One region of the Peribacillus suis genome, then DNA from elsewhere that is predicted to be linked to it. Evidence: predicted binding sites of a transcription regulator. Region 1 holds the regulator's gene; the other holds the start of a gene.
What was found. The regulator LexA, encoded in region 1, represses DNA repair genes until DNA is damaged. The targets are predictions, from matches to a motif close to CGAACATATGTTCG.

Region 1 (6,719 bases):
CGAATGTCCATTTGTAAGCTTCTTTTGTCAACTTCATTTCATCAGCACCTAGAGGAGCACCGTGAGCAGCAGACTTACCAGAGCGGTTAGGAGAACCATAACCAATCACTGTCTTCACTTCGATTAAAGTTGGACGAGCTTCATCAGTCTTTGCTTCGTCAATGGCTTTTGCGATTTGTTGTAAATCGTTGCCGTCTTCCACTCTCAGATACTGCCAGCCGTATGATTTAAAACGGTCTGCTACACTTTCACTGAATGATTGGCTAAGATCTCCATCAAGAGAAATATCGTTTGAATCATATAAAACGACAAGTCTTCCTAGTTGAAGATGCCCTGCTAAAGAAGCTGCTTCAGCTGAAACGCCTTCCATTAAGTCTCCATCCCCACAAATACTATATGTATAATGATCAACCACATTATAAGAATCACGATTGTAGCTTTCAGCCAAGTGACGTTCTGCCATTGCCATACCTACAGCCATTGCAATCCCTTGGCCAAGTGGTCCAGTAGTGGCATCTACTCCAGCAGTATGTCCGTATTCAGGATGCCCAGGAGTTTTACTTCCCCATTGACGGAAACCCTTTAAGTCATCCATTGTCAAGCCGTAACCTGATAAATGCAGGAGACTGTATAATAGCATGGAACCATGTCCTGCCGATAAAACAAAACGGTCTCTATTAAACCAATCAGGATTTTTCGGGTTATGATTCATATAATCAGTCCACAGCTTATATGCCATGGGAGCTGCACCCATAGGCATGCCTGGATGACCTGAATTAGCCTTTTCAATTGCATCGATCGATAATGTACGAATTGTATTAATAGAAAGTGCATCTAATTTATCTAACATGTGTAAAACATCCCTTCCTGTAGTGTACCTCTTTATATTATATTGACTAACTTAATATCACAACTAAAATAACCATTTCTTGCACAGCTAATTCAATTTTCTACTAATTAAGGATTTACCAAGGTTAGGTTAAACCAAAAAAGAGAATACATACATCGATGCATTCTCTTTTTTCACTTTACATTCCTCATGAGTAATCCTAATTATGGGGCCATCATCAGTCCTTATTGGTTAATGTAAACCTTTTTTTTCTTTAATATTTTTTATTTTTTGAGGCGTGACATCATTACCTTCTGGATCGATAACTTTAACATTTTCTAACGTATCAGCCATTGAACGTCTAAATGTCTCCAAATACTCACTTCGTAAGGAAGTTTGCTCTTTCGCCTCTTCTACAGTTAAGCCCTCTCCCTTAGCTTTTTTAGAAAGTTCATTGATACGGGCCATTTTTTCTTTTGATAGCATAATTTTTCTCCTTTATATATACGGATATTGACATGGTATTAAAAAAAAAGTGAAATTACAAGTTCTATGATTGATTCTCCGGTGTACCTTGCTGGTATTCCAAGAATCTGCGGTGTACCGTTGCTTTTGACACGTCATAGCCAAAGCCTCTCAGTGTTGCCGCAATCTCGGCAAAAGTTAATCCATTCGAACGCAGTTTCACAATTTCTTCTATGGGTACTTCTTTACGATCCCTGCCAGTGGAGTTTCTTTGGTTCTTCAGGTTTTTCTGGGGGCGGTAGCCATTTTCAACGGCCCTAAGCATACCACGTTTAATTTTCAGGTTATGTAGTTTGCGTTGATATTCTTCTACAATACCAACAATTTGGATAACCATGGCATCAGAGTCCGATAACTCTAATTCACCATCATGAGAAAGTGTGAAAATCTTCACTCCTTCTTTAAGTACAACATGAAACAAGGCAATTTTAGCATTTCCTCTTCCCAACCTAGTTTCATCTTGAATCAGGAGAACATCCGCTTCTTTTGTCTTAAAAAGATCAAGCATGTCAAATATCCCGTCACGGTTCAGTTCGTAACCACTTGCCTGCTCTCTTATTATTGAAACGACTTCCATGTCATTATGTTCTGCTAACTTTACTAATTCCTCTTCCTGCCTAGCTAGCGAGGTTTCCTGTGTTTCTTTTTCTGTACTTACCCGACAATAGATGACTGCTTTCATATGAACCTACCTTTACTGCTTACTAGCCAAACTTTGGACTACTTTTTCACTTTCAACTGGTATGACAATGATTTGACCTGCCTTAATCGTATCCGCCCTTACACCGTTATACTCTTCTATCCAACCAATGAATTCTTTTTTTGTCAATTCGGTTTGACCATATTCTTCTGAAATCTCCCATATAGTATCACCTTCGTTAATTTCAATCGAAAGGAAATCCTTATTTTGATTACTATCTAATGTGAAAGAGAATAAAATAGACAAGATAAATACAAATCCTGCTAATAGAATCGTATAGATATTATTTTTGCAAAATGTCTTCATTAATATCCCTCCATAGCGAATGTACGTTCGTTTTTAGTTGATAATTGAATTATAATACGAACGTTTGTTTCAGTCAACAACCAAATTCGAACTTATGTTTGTATAGCATGGAGAGCCATGCTATAATATAGCAAAGAATTATAGAGAAGAGGTGCGTATATGACTAAACTATCAAAACGGCAGCAGGATATTCTTGATTTCATAAAAGATGAAGTTCGTCAAAAAGGTTATCCACCTTCCGTTAGAGAGATTGGCGAAGCTGTGGGACTTGCATCAAGTTCGACTGTACATGGACATTTATCTCGTTTGGAAAGCAAAGGCTTAATCAGACGCGACCCGACTAAACCAAGGGCCATTGAGATTTTAAATATAGAAGAATCTAATAACATTCCAAAAACAAACGTAGTTAACGTACCACTTCTCGGAAAAGTAACCGCAGGTATGCCGATAACTGCCATTGAGAACATAGAGGAATACTTCCCTCTTCCTGAAAGTATGGTTCCACATGATGATCATGTGTTCATGCTTGAAATTATGGGTGAAAGTATGATTGAAGCAGGAATTCATGATGGAGATTATGTCATTGTAAAACAACAAAGCAATGCCAATAACGGAGATATCGTCGTGGCCATGACGGAAGATGATGAAGCCACCGTTAAACGATTCTTTAAGGAACCGGATTACATACGGCTTCAGCCGGAAAACTCCAATATGGAACCTATCATTCTAAGAGATGTAACCATTCTTGGAAGAGTGATCGGGCTATATAGGCAAATTCACTAAAAGCGCACAAATTGCGCTTTTTTTATTTGTTTTAAGTCTATGTATTACATCCTATGTATATGACAGAAGCAATATTATAATATTTTACTAGAGAGCATTGAATAACAAACCGAGTCAAAATAACAAGGTATAATTCTTTTATATCCGGTGAAATTAAGTTCAATAGACATTTCTTTTTGAAAGTGGTGTTACTATGGATTTTCCGACGATACATACGAATTTTTGGGATGCTGTAATGGCTATCCCAACTATCATGATTTTGACCCAAATTATAAAGTTTCTCTTTCCTATCCCCCGAAGTTACGTACCCACTATTGCGTTATGTCTTGGTTTAATCATTTCTATATTCATAAGCCATCGGCATAACTTGACTACCGGGATTTTTATGGGATGGTTTTACGGATACGCCAGTATCGGTAATTACGCCGCACTTAAAACAGCTTTCGTATCCTTTAGAAACTCTGATAATCATTCGGATTGAGTAAACACTGATCGATCCTTTAATCGAAACCTCTATTTTTTTACGCAAAAAAACTGTCCAGTATTGTTGAACAGCATTTTCAAGCAATAATGGACACATATAGATCAGCTTTCTCTAAACCATCTACACGTGATTCTGGAAAATTTATTCAATCGTATACCCTCTGCTTTCTACCTCCATCTTGTATTTCTCATGATAATGGATACAATGAACACTACAATTATGGCACCCAGTAACGCAGGCACAATGTAAAACCCTTCTGTTTCAGGTCCGATTGGCCCTAATATTGCAGTACCAAGCCATGCTCCAACAAATCCAGCAATGATATTTCCAATAATTCCACCCGGCATATCCCTTCCTAAAATCAGGCTTCCCAGCCATCCAATTATTCCACCAACAATTAACATCCAAATTAGCTCCAAAAATAACCACCTCCTTTCTCTAAAATTTATGAAATTTTTTTATTAATAGAACAGACTTGTGACTAATGAAAATCACTTAAGCTCCTCAGGCAATAAACTTATCGGCTGCTTATATACTTCTACCTATATAGGTACTATAAAAGGCCGCCCTAAAAAGGGTGGCCTTTAGTGTTTGATCTTCCGTTCTCCCTACCACAAAGAAAACCATCCAGTAAGAATGGTTGAAAATTATTATTTGGTTATAATAATAAATGCCGCCAGATAACTGCAATTATCTGGCGGCACCACATGGTAAAAAAGAAAACAATTAAATTGCTTTCTATACTAGAATAAGTATTTTGGCTTCTTTTGTCGATATGACAATATTCCTATTTTCAATTATTTACACTATTTCCTACCATACTTTTTTAATATTTCAACCTTTATTCATCATCATTTTTTCTACACAACCATTTAAAATTGGATTTTCATAACTTATTGAAGGTTCTTGCAATTCGAAACCCCAAATCATTTACTTAATGGATTATATATCAAATGAACGGTGCGTTTTCAATCCAACGTGATTAAAGGGCTCTAATATATACCTCATTACCTATTTATGCCATTTCAATAGTCCTGTATTTCACAAAAACGGGATATAAACACCACTTATTATGAACTATTATTAAAATACACTAAATATTCTTTACAACTGCTCTAAGAAAAGTTATTATACTATAATAAAAGGAGGAGAATGTATGTCATCAATAAATAAACAGAAAATTTTGGATAGCATTCCTCAAAAAGGTTTTTTCGGAAACCCTAAAGGACTATTCACTCTTTTCTTCACGGAGTTTTGGGAGCGCTTCTCCTATTATGGTATGAAGGCCATTCTTGTATACTATATGTATTATGAGGTATCTAAAGGTGGATTAGGTCTTGATGAAAAAACATCTCTAGCCATTGTATCCATCTATGGATCGTTAGTATATATGTCCGGAATTATTGGTGGCTGGTTAGCCGATAGGATTTTCGGAACATCGAAAGCCGTTTTTTACGGCGGTATATTGATTATGCTTGGTCATATTGCACTTGCCATACCGGGCAGCATTTCCATGTTCTTTGTTTCCATGATACTAATCGTTATAGGTACAGGTCTTTTAAAACCAAATGTATCCAGTATTGTTGGGGAGCTATATGCAGAAGACGATAACCGTCGAGATTCTGGTTTCAGCATATTCTACATGGGAATAAACACGGGTGCATTCATTGCTCCGCTTATTGTCGGAACAGTTGGAATGAAGTACAATTTCCACCTTGGATTCGGTATTGCAGCCGTTGGTATGTTTATTGGATTAATCGTCTTCATGGCTACAAAGAAAAAAAATCTGGGACTTGCAGGAATAACCCCTGTCAATCCTTTGGCTCCGAATGAAAAGAAATCTGTTTACACCAAGATTGGGCTAGCTATTTTAATTATTGCCATCATTTGTGCAATCGCTATCTCAAATGGTCTCTTAACACTTAATAGCTTTATCGGCCTTGTTGGTATTCTTGGAATTCTTATTCCTACCATGTATTTTATTGTGATGTACCGTAGTCCGAAAACAACAGCTGTTGAGCGTTCACGTTTACTAGCCTATATTCCTTTATTTATAGCAGCTGTCATGTTTTGGGCCATCCAAGAACAAGGCTCAACTATTTTAGCAAATTATGCTGATAAACGGACACAGTTAGAATTTGCAGGTTTTCACATTTCACCAGCATGGTTCCAATCTTTAAACCCATTGTTCATCATTACTTTAGCTCCTTTATTCGCATGGTTATGGGTTAAATTAGGGAAACGTCAGCCAACTATACCTCAAAAGTTTTCAATTGGCCTATTCTTTGCTGGTTTATCATTCCTAGTAATTTTGGTTCCCTCTTATTTTGGAGGAGCCGGTTCATTAGTTAGCCCATTATGGCTTGTACTTAGTTATTTCCTTGTAGTAATTGGAGAGCTATGCTTGTCACCTGTTGGTATGTCAGCTACGACTAAACTTGCTCCATCTGCGTTCTCAGCACAAATGATGAGTTTATGGTTCTTAGCCAATGCAGCAGCACAAGCATTAAATGCTCAAATTGTAAGATTTTACTCTGCGGACACGGAAATGGTCTATTTCGGGGCTATCGGAATCACTTCATTGATTTTAGGATTTATCCTATTGGCAATATCACCAAAGATTCAAGGCTTTATGAAAGGCTTACGTTAACAAATGTAAAGCCAGCTTCTCCTATCATGGACAAGCTGGCTTTTTTTGTTTTTCATGCATTCCGCTTTGCGGGGATAATATCTATCACTTTCACGAACCAACGATACAAGAAATATCCCAAATATACCCCAATAAGGTTCAAGATCAGATCGTCTATATCCAAACTTCCTCTTTGAAAAACATACTGGCATATTTCTATGATTGAGATTGAGAAAAAGGGAATAAGAAATCTTGGAATACCGGTCATCTTTTTTCCCTTTCTGGATAGCAGGTACAATCCAAATGGAATGAATAATCCTACATTTGCACTTAGATTATAAAAAGAAACAAGCCAATTCGAATCACCAGTTAAATAAGGGCTGATTGTAGATAACGGGATAATATTATACGAATATTCCTGTCCTTCAGGTCGGAAGAAAAGTAAAACTAGCAAAGAGAAACT
Region 2 (6,719 bases), 1.9 Mb from region 1:
TTCCTAATATGTTCAATGAAGGCACCTCACTTTTAAAATTTTTATCATAATCCACTCTTAATTATAAAGGGGAAACATTCCTATTTGCAAAACTGGGTATGCGGTTTCTTGAATTTCTAAAAAAAAGCTTTGGAAGGTAAATCCCTCCAAAGCTTTTTTGATTCATTAAAATAAATTGAAGTATTTCTTCAACCCATTAAAGATACCAGTGACGGCCGTGTCTTGATAGGCGCTTGTGGCAATGAGCTTTTCTTCTTCCAAATTGGAGATGAACCCTAATTCTAGTAATATCGCAGCTTGCTTGTTATCCCGGATGACTTGGAAGTTCCCCGTTTTGGCACCGCGGTCTCTCAATTTTGTTTCTTTGATGATTTCCGCTTGTACGGTTTGTGCGAGCTCTTTTTCATTGACATTCGATGCTAGATAAAATGTTTCAATGCCGTTGGCTGAGCTGGGACCAGCGTTATAGTGAATGCTGATAAAGACATCGGGTTTGTTGGCCTGGCTGATTTCCACTCGCTTACTTAAAGAGGGATACGTATCGCCTGTTCGTGTCATGACGACTTTTGCACCGGCCTCCTCCAATTTGGCTTTCAGCTTTTTAGCCGTGGAAAGAGTTAAATCCTTTTCCCGATTATTTTTCCCGGATGCCCCAGGGTCAGACCCGCCATGCCCCGGATCAAGGACGATCACCTTGCCTTTAAATCCATCACTCGGTTTGGTCTTCGATAGATACGTGAGGGAGGCCCATCCTACCAAACCGGATTGTGTTTCGACCTTGCCCCAATCTCCTTGTGTTTCCGTCACTATGACACTATCACTTCTATCGACGGCCCCTAGTATTTTATTCGTTGCCGAAGGTCCATTGCGAATGTTCAACGAGTCGGAAATGACATAGTATTTGGTTGGCTTGGTTTTGACCGGTTCTTCTTTTATAGGTGCTTCTACTTTAGGTGGTGTGGTTGTTACTGGTTTTGTTTCTTTCGGCTTGGTTTTTGCTAGATAGGTAAGGGAAGCCCAACCTGTTTTCCCAGAAGCCGTTTTGATTCTTCCCCATTTGTCTTTCTCTTCATAAAGCGTGACAGCCTCCCCTTTTTTTAGAGTGGTGACTTTGTCAGCTTTTGAGTTACCCAATTTCCTTACATATAGCTCGGCAGCTGTTACATAGTAAGTCGTTTCCTTAACGGCTGAAGGAGATGCAGTAGGTTTTTTCTTAGATAGATAGGTTAAGGAAGCCCATCCGGTCACGCCGGAAGCCGTCTTCACGTTTGCCCAGTTACCCGATTTTTTAATATAGGTAACGGCAGCGCCCTTATTGATCGTCGCCAGCTTCTTTGACGTGGTATTGGCAGACTTACGGACATACAATGAACTGGCTGTAACATAGTACTTGGTCGTGCTGATAGCTGCCGGTTTAGCAGTGGCTGTAGGCTTGGAACTAGATATGTATGTTTTAGAAACCCAACCAGTTTTCTTTTTGGAAGATACATAGATTTGTAGCCAATTGCCTTTGGTCGATTTAATTTCTACGGCGGTTCCTTTAGGTAAGGTTGCGAGAGACTTGCTGCTTGTATTATTTGATTTTCTTAATACTAACGAGGAAGCTGTCACATAACCTAACTCGTCCAAATACGTGGTGGAGACCCAGCCCGTTAGTTTTCCATACTTGATTTTCGACCATCCGGATTTTTGTGAAGAGATGGTCACTTCTTTTCCTTTTTTAATTAGGCCCAGAGATTTTGCCGTTGTCTTAGGCTGTTCTCTTATATGGAGGGAACTAGCTGTAATTTTGGCCGTTTTGGAAGCGGCCTGGACTTGATCGGTGGCGTATGGATACGAGAAAATCGTCAAAAAAACCAAGGTTGCTGCAAATAAGGTGATTATTCTTCTTTTCATTAAAGCTCGCTCCTTTAAATTATGCTGAAATAATCGAATGGTTATGGTTCATCCAGAGGTTGGGTCAGAATAACCCTTGGTAAGTGAATATAAGTGCACATATACTGCGGAGATGCCTTCATTGGAGTAATCTCCATGATTTTTATCGGTATCATTGGCGATAGTGTGAAGGAGATTCATTAATAATAGTACAATATACTCACATCAATTAGTAGGTGTTTTTTGGAACTTTTTGTAGGTAATTAGAACGTAATTTACATTAATTGAAGAATTTTGAATTAATATGAGTGGAGTTTGAGGAATTGGGGATGTTAGTTGGAGTGATGGATGATATTTACAAAGGAGGAAATTTAGTGTCTGATCAACCAAAAGAGACGAATAATGAATCGGAAGAAACCTTGACCAACCGACAAGGGCACCCCATAACGAATAATCAAAGCATCCGGACTGTTGGAAACAGGGGACCAAGTACATTAGAGAACTACGACTTCCTGGAAAAAATGAGTCACTTCGATAGAGAGCGGATTCCGGAGCGGGTGGTACATGCACGAGGTGCAGGTGCACATGGATATTTTGTTCCGACAGGCAAGGCGGGAGACGAGCCGGTTTCTAAATATACGAGAGCAAAGGTCTTTCAAGAAGCGGGTAAAAAAACACCGGTATTCGTCAGGTTTTCTTCGGTCATTCATGGGGGAACCTCCCCTGAAACATTACGTGACCCTCGTGGATTTGCCGTTAAGTTTTATACGGAAGATGGAAACTGGGATTTAGTAGGGAACAACCTCAAAATATTCTTTATCCGCGACGCCATGAAATTTCCCGATTTGATCCATGCCTTCAAACCCGACCCTGTTACAAACATTCAGGATGGCAGAAGGATTTTCGATTTCTGCTCAAGTTCTCCGGAAACCTTCCATATGATCACCTTCTTATTTTCGCCTTGGGGCATTCCGGCTAGCTACCGCATGATGCAAGGTTCCGGGGTCAATACATATAAGTGGGTGAATCAAGAGGGGGAAGCAGTCCTGGTCAAGTACCATTGGGAACCAAAGCAAGGGATCAAAAACTTGACGCAGAAAGAAGCGAATGAGATTCAGTCGACGAATTTCAATCATGCTACACAGGATTTATATGAAGCAATCGAAAATGGGGATTATCCAGAATGGGATTTAAATGTACAAATCATGAGTGATGATGCCCATCCTGAACTGGATTTCGATCCATTGGATGATACGAAGATTTGGCCAAAAGACCAATTCCCATGGCTGCATGTCGGCACGATGGTTTTGAATAAGAACCCGGAAGATTATTTCACCGAAGTCGAGCAGGTTGCTTTTGGAACGGGAGTCCTTGTAGATGGATTGGATTTCTCGGATGATAAGATGCTCCAAGGCCGCACATTCTCGTATTCGGATACACAACGTCATCGCGTGGGGGCCAATTATCTGCAACTGCCGATCAATGCACCGAAAAAACGGACGGCGACCAATCAAACGGGCGGCCAAATGCAGTATGAAGTGGGTAGAGGAAACCAAAGTCCTCATATCAACTACGAACCATCGACTGTAGGAGGATTGAAAGAGGCTGAGCAGACGGGTAAAGAGTATACCCCTTTTGTAGAGGGCAAACTGGTCCGTGAAACGATAGATCGCCAAAGCAACACGAAACAAGCAGGTGAAACGTATCGTGAATTCGAGGATTGGGAAAGGGACGAATTGATCTCCAATCTAGTGGATGCACTCGCACCTGCCGATCCACGCATTCAAGAGAAGATGATTACCCTTGCTGAAGAGGCCGATAAAGATTATGGCCGCCGTTTGAAAGAAGGATTAGCGGCAGCCTCCCAACATACCGAGTCTTCCAAACCAATGGGTGGTACGGACAATCCAGAGGAAGGAGTCGAAAAAGGTCATGACGCCGATCCATATTAATAGGATGCAAAAAGTGAACTCCCTTCCTTGAAGGGGGTTTCCCTTTTGTATACCGCTTGTTCGTTTTGCAGGAAATAGATTGGCAAAAAACCAAGGAATCATTTAAACTGTAACTACTCTATTTTTCTCTTACAAAGGAGATGAAAAAATGATTAAATTTCTTTCAGCCCTTCTATTACCCGGTCTTCTAGTCATGCTATTTTCAAGGGTCACCTATAACTATATTGTAGGTCTTATACTAACGGTTGCATTGATCGCCGCTTCCGCATATAAAGGTTATACACATACGAACTTATTAATAATCATTGATGCACTATCACTGACGGTGGGTTTCTGGTTATCAAAAAGAATGATGAAACGAACAGCCAAGAGCGCCTAATTTATAGAGGTGCTTTTTTTGTCTCGATTTCTATGAAAAGGACTCTTTGACCTGCTAGGTTATAAAATGCGAAACAGAATGTTTGTTCGCTTTTCGGTGGTTTGTTTTGAGGATATTGTGGTAGAATGTGTATATATAGTTCTTTAAACGGAATAAATAGAAGGAATAAATCATATCCCTTTTTTCATATAAAACTAATTCAGTAGGAGGCCATGCTTGGTGAAGGAAACGTTTGAGTTAGTCTCAAAATATTCTCCACAGGGAGATCAGCCAGCGGCGATAGAAAAGCTTGTTGCTGGCATAAAAGAAGGAAAGAGTATGCAGACGCTGCTTGGTGCGACAGGGACAGGGAAAACATTCACTGTCTCCAATGTCATCCAACAAATCAATAAGCCTACCCTTGTCATTGCCCATAACAAAACGTTGGCAGGGCAGCTTTACAGTGAGTTCAAAGAGTTTTTCCCCAATAATGCGGTTGAGTACTTTGTCAGCTATTACGATTACTATCAGCCAGAAGCCTATGTGCCTTCCACTGATACTTTCATAGAGAAAGATGCCAGTATCAATGATGAAATCGATAAACTCCGCCACTCGGCGACATCCTCTTTGTTCGAACGGGAAGATGTCATCATCATTGCCAGTGTATCCTGTATTTATGGGTTAGGTTCCCCGGAAGAATACAGGGAGATGGTGGTATCGCTGCGTACTGGTATGGAGATAGACAGAAATGCACTGCTGCATAAACTTGTAGATATTCAATATGAGAGAAATGATATTGCCTTTCAACGAGGAACGTTCAGGGTCCGCGGAGACGTAGTTGAAATCTTCCCGGCCTCAAAAGATGAACACTGTGTTCGGGTCGAGTTTTTCGGGGACGAGATTGACCGGATTCGGGAAGTCGATGCCCTGACTGGCGAGATCACTGGTGAACGGGAACATATCGCCATCTTTCCGGCATCCCATTTCGTCACACGTGAAGAGAAACTGAATGTGGCGATTCAAAATATTGAAACGGAACTTGAAGAACGATTGGCAGAACTTCGTGAAGATGAAAAGCTTCTTGAAGCACAGCGATTGGAGCAACGGACCCGTTACGATTTGGAAATGATGAGGGAGATGGGTTTCTGTTCGGGTATCGAGAACTATTCCCGTCATTTAACCCTACGCCCCGCAGGAGCTACACCTTACACCTTGATTGACTATTTTCCGGAAGACTTCCTATTGATTGTCGACGAGTCACATGTAACCCTTTCACAGATCCGCGGCATGTTCAATGGCGATCAGGCTCGGAAGCAGGTATTGGTGGACCATGGATTCCGCCTACCCTCTGCGAAAGATAACCGGCCACTCAGATTCGAGGAGTTTGAAAAGAAAGTCCATCAATCCATATTCGTTTCGGCAACTCCAGGACCATATGAATTGGAACATACGCCGGAAATGGTCGAGCAAATTATCCGACCTACTGGATTGCTTGATCCTACCATTGAAGTGCGACCGATTGAAGGGCAGATTGATGACCTGATAGGTGAAATCCAGGAACGGGCTAAACGGGATGAACGGGTTTTAATTACGACATTGACGAAAAAGATGTCCGAGGATTTAACGGATTACCTGAAGGATATAGGAATCAAGGTTCAGTACCTTCATTCTGAGATAAAAACGTTGGAAAGAATTGAAATCATCCGGGAATTGAGGATGGGGAAATATGATGTCCTTGTCGGGATCAATCTTTTGCGGGAAGGTCTGGATATCCCCGAAGTGTCCTTGGTGACCATTCTCGATGCTGATAAAGAAGGATTCCTCCGCTCGGAACGTTCACTCATCCAAACGATGGGCCGTGCCGCCAGGAATGCAAACGGGCACGTCATCATGTATGCTGACCGGATAACGAATTCGATGGAACTGGCCATCAGTGAAACGACACGCCGACGGGAAATCCAGGAAAAATTCAACAAAAAGCATGGAATCACACCACAGACCATCCAAAAGGATATCAGGGATTCCATCCGGGCTACGCAAGTTGCTGAAGATGGGGAAGCGTATCAGGAAGATCCGGCTATCAAACTGTCTAAGCTTCCGAAAAAAGAGCGCGAAAAAGTGGTGGCAAGCATGGAAAAAGAAATGAAAGAAGCGGCAAAGGCACTGGATTTCGAACGGGCTGCCGAACTGCGTGATTTAATATTAGAGTTAAAAGCGGAAGGGTGACGAAACATGGCAATGGATAAAATTGTGATTAAGGGTGCAAGGACCAACAACCTGAAGAATATCGACGTCACGATACCTAGGGATAAGCTTGTGGTGCTAACGGGATTATCCGGTTCAGGGAAGTCGTCCTTGGCTTTTGATACGATATATGCGGAAGGACAAAGACGTTATGTCGAATCACTCTCGGCTTATGCCCGCCAATTTTTAGGGCAAGTGGATAAACCAGACGTGGATATGATTGATGGGTTATCTCCTGCGATATCGATCGATCAGAAAACGACGAGCAAGAATCCTCGTTCCACTGTGGG

Region 2: uvrB (excinuclease ABC subunit UvrB) is a predicted target of LexA. The motif match lies at 4,282-4,295, and genes of this name have one in related genera.

Annotation. Positions count from the first base shown of each region.
Region 1 covers NZ_CM182019.1:1,609,684-1,616,402, reverse strand. Annotated here, with positions in the region: gene tkt (transketolase) at 1-850, opposite strand, end outside; gene AC503W_RS07975 (DUF896 domain-containing protein) at 1,082-1,315, opposite strand; gene AC503W_RS07970 (YneB family resolvase-like protein) at 1,380-2,036, opposite strand; gene yneA (cell division suppressor protein YneA) at 2,049-2,360, opposite strand; gene lexA (transcriptional repressor LexA) at 2,520-3,143, shown strand; gene AC503W_RS07955 (hypothetical protein) at 3,337-3,624, shown strand; gene AC503W_RS07950 (GlsB/YeaQ/YmgE family stress response membrane protein) at 3,795-4,031, opposite strand; gene AC503W_RS07945 (peptide MFS transporter) at 4,784-6,277, shown strand; gene AC503W_RS07940 (VanZ family protein) at 6,330-6,719, opposite strand, start outside.
Region 2 covers NZ_CM182019.1:3,882,554-3,889,272, reverse strand. Annotated here, with positions in the region: gene AC503W_RS19130 (N-acetylmuramoyl-L-alanine amidase family protein) at 166-1,896, opposite strand; gene AC503W_RS19125 (catalase) at 2,250-3,827, shown strand; gene AC503W_RS19120 (DUF2198 family protein) at 3,976-4,206, shown strand; gene uvrB (excinuclease ABC subunit UvrB) at 4,426-6,411, shown strand; gene uvrA (excinuclease ABC subunit UvrA) at 6,418-6,719, shown strand, end outside.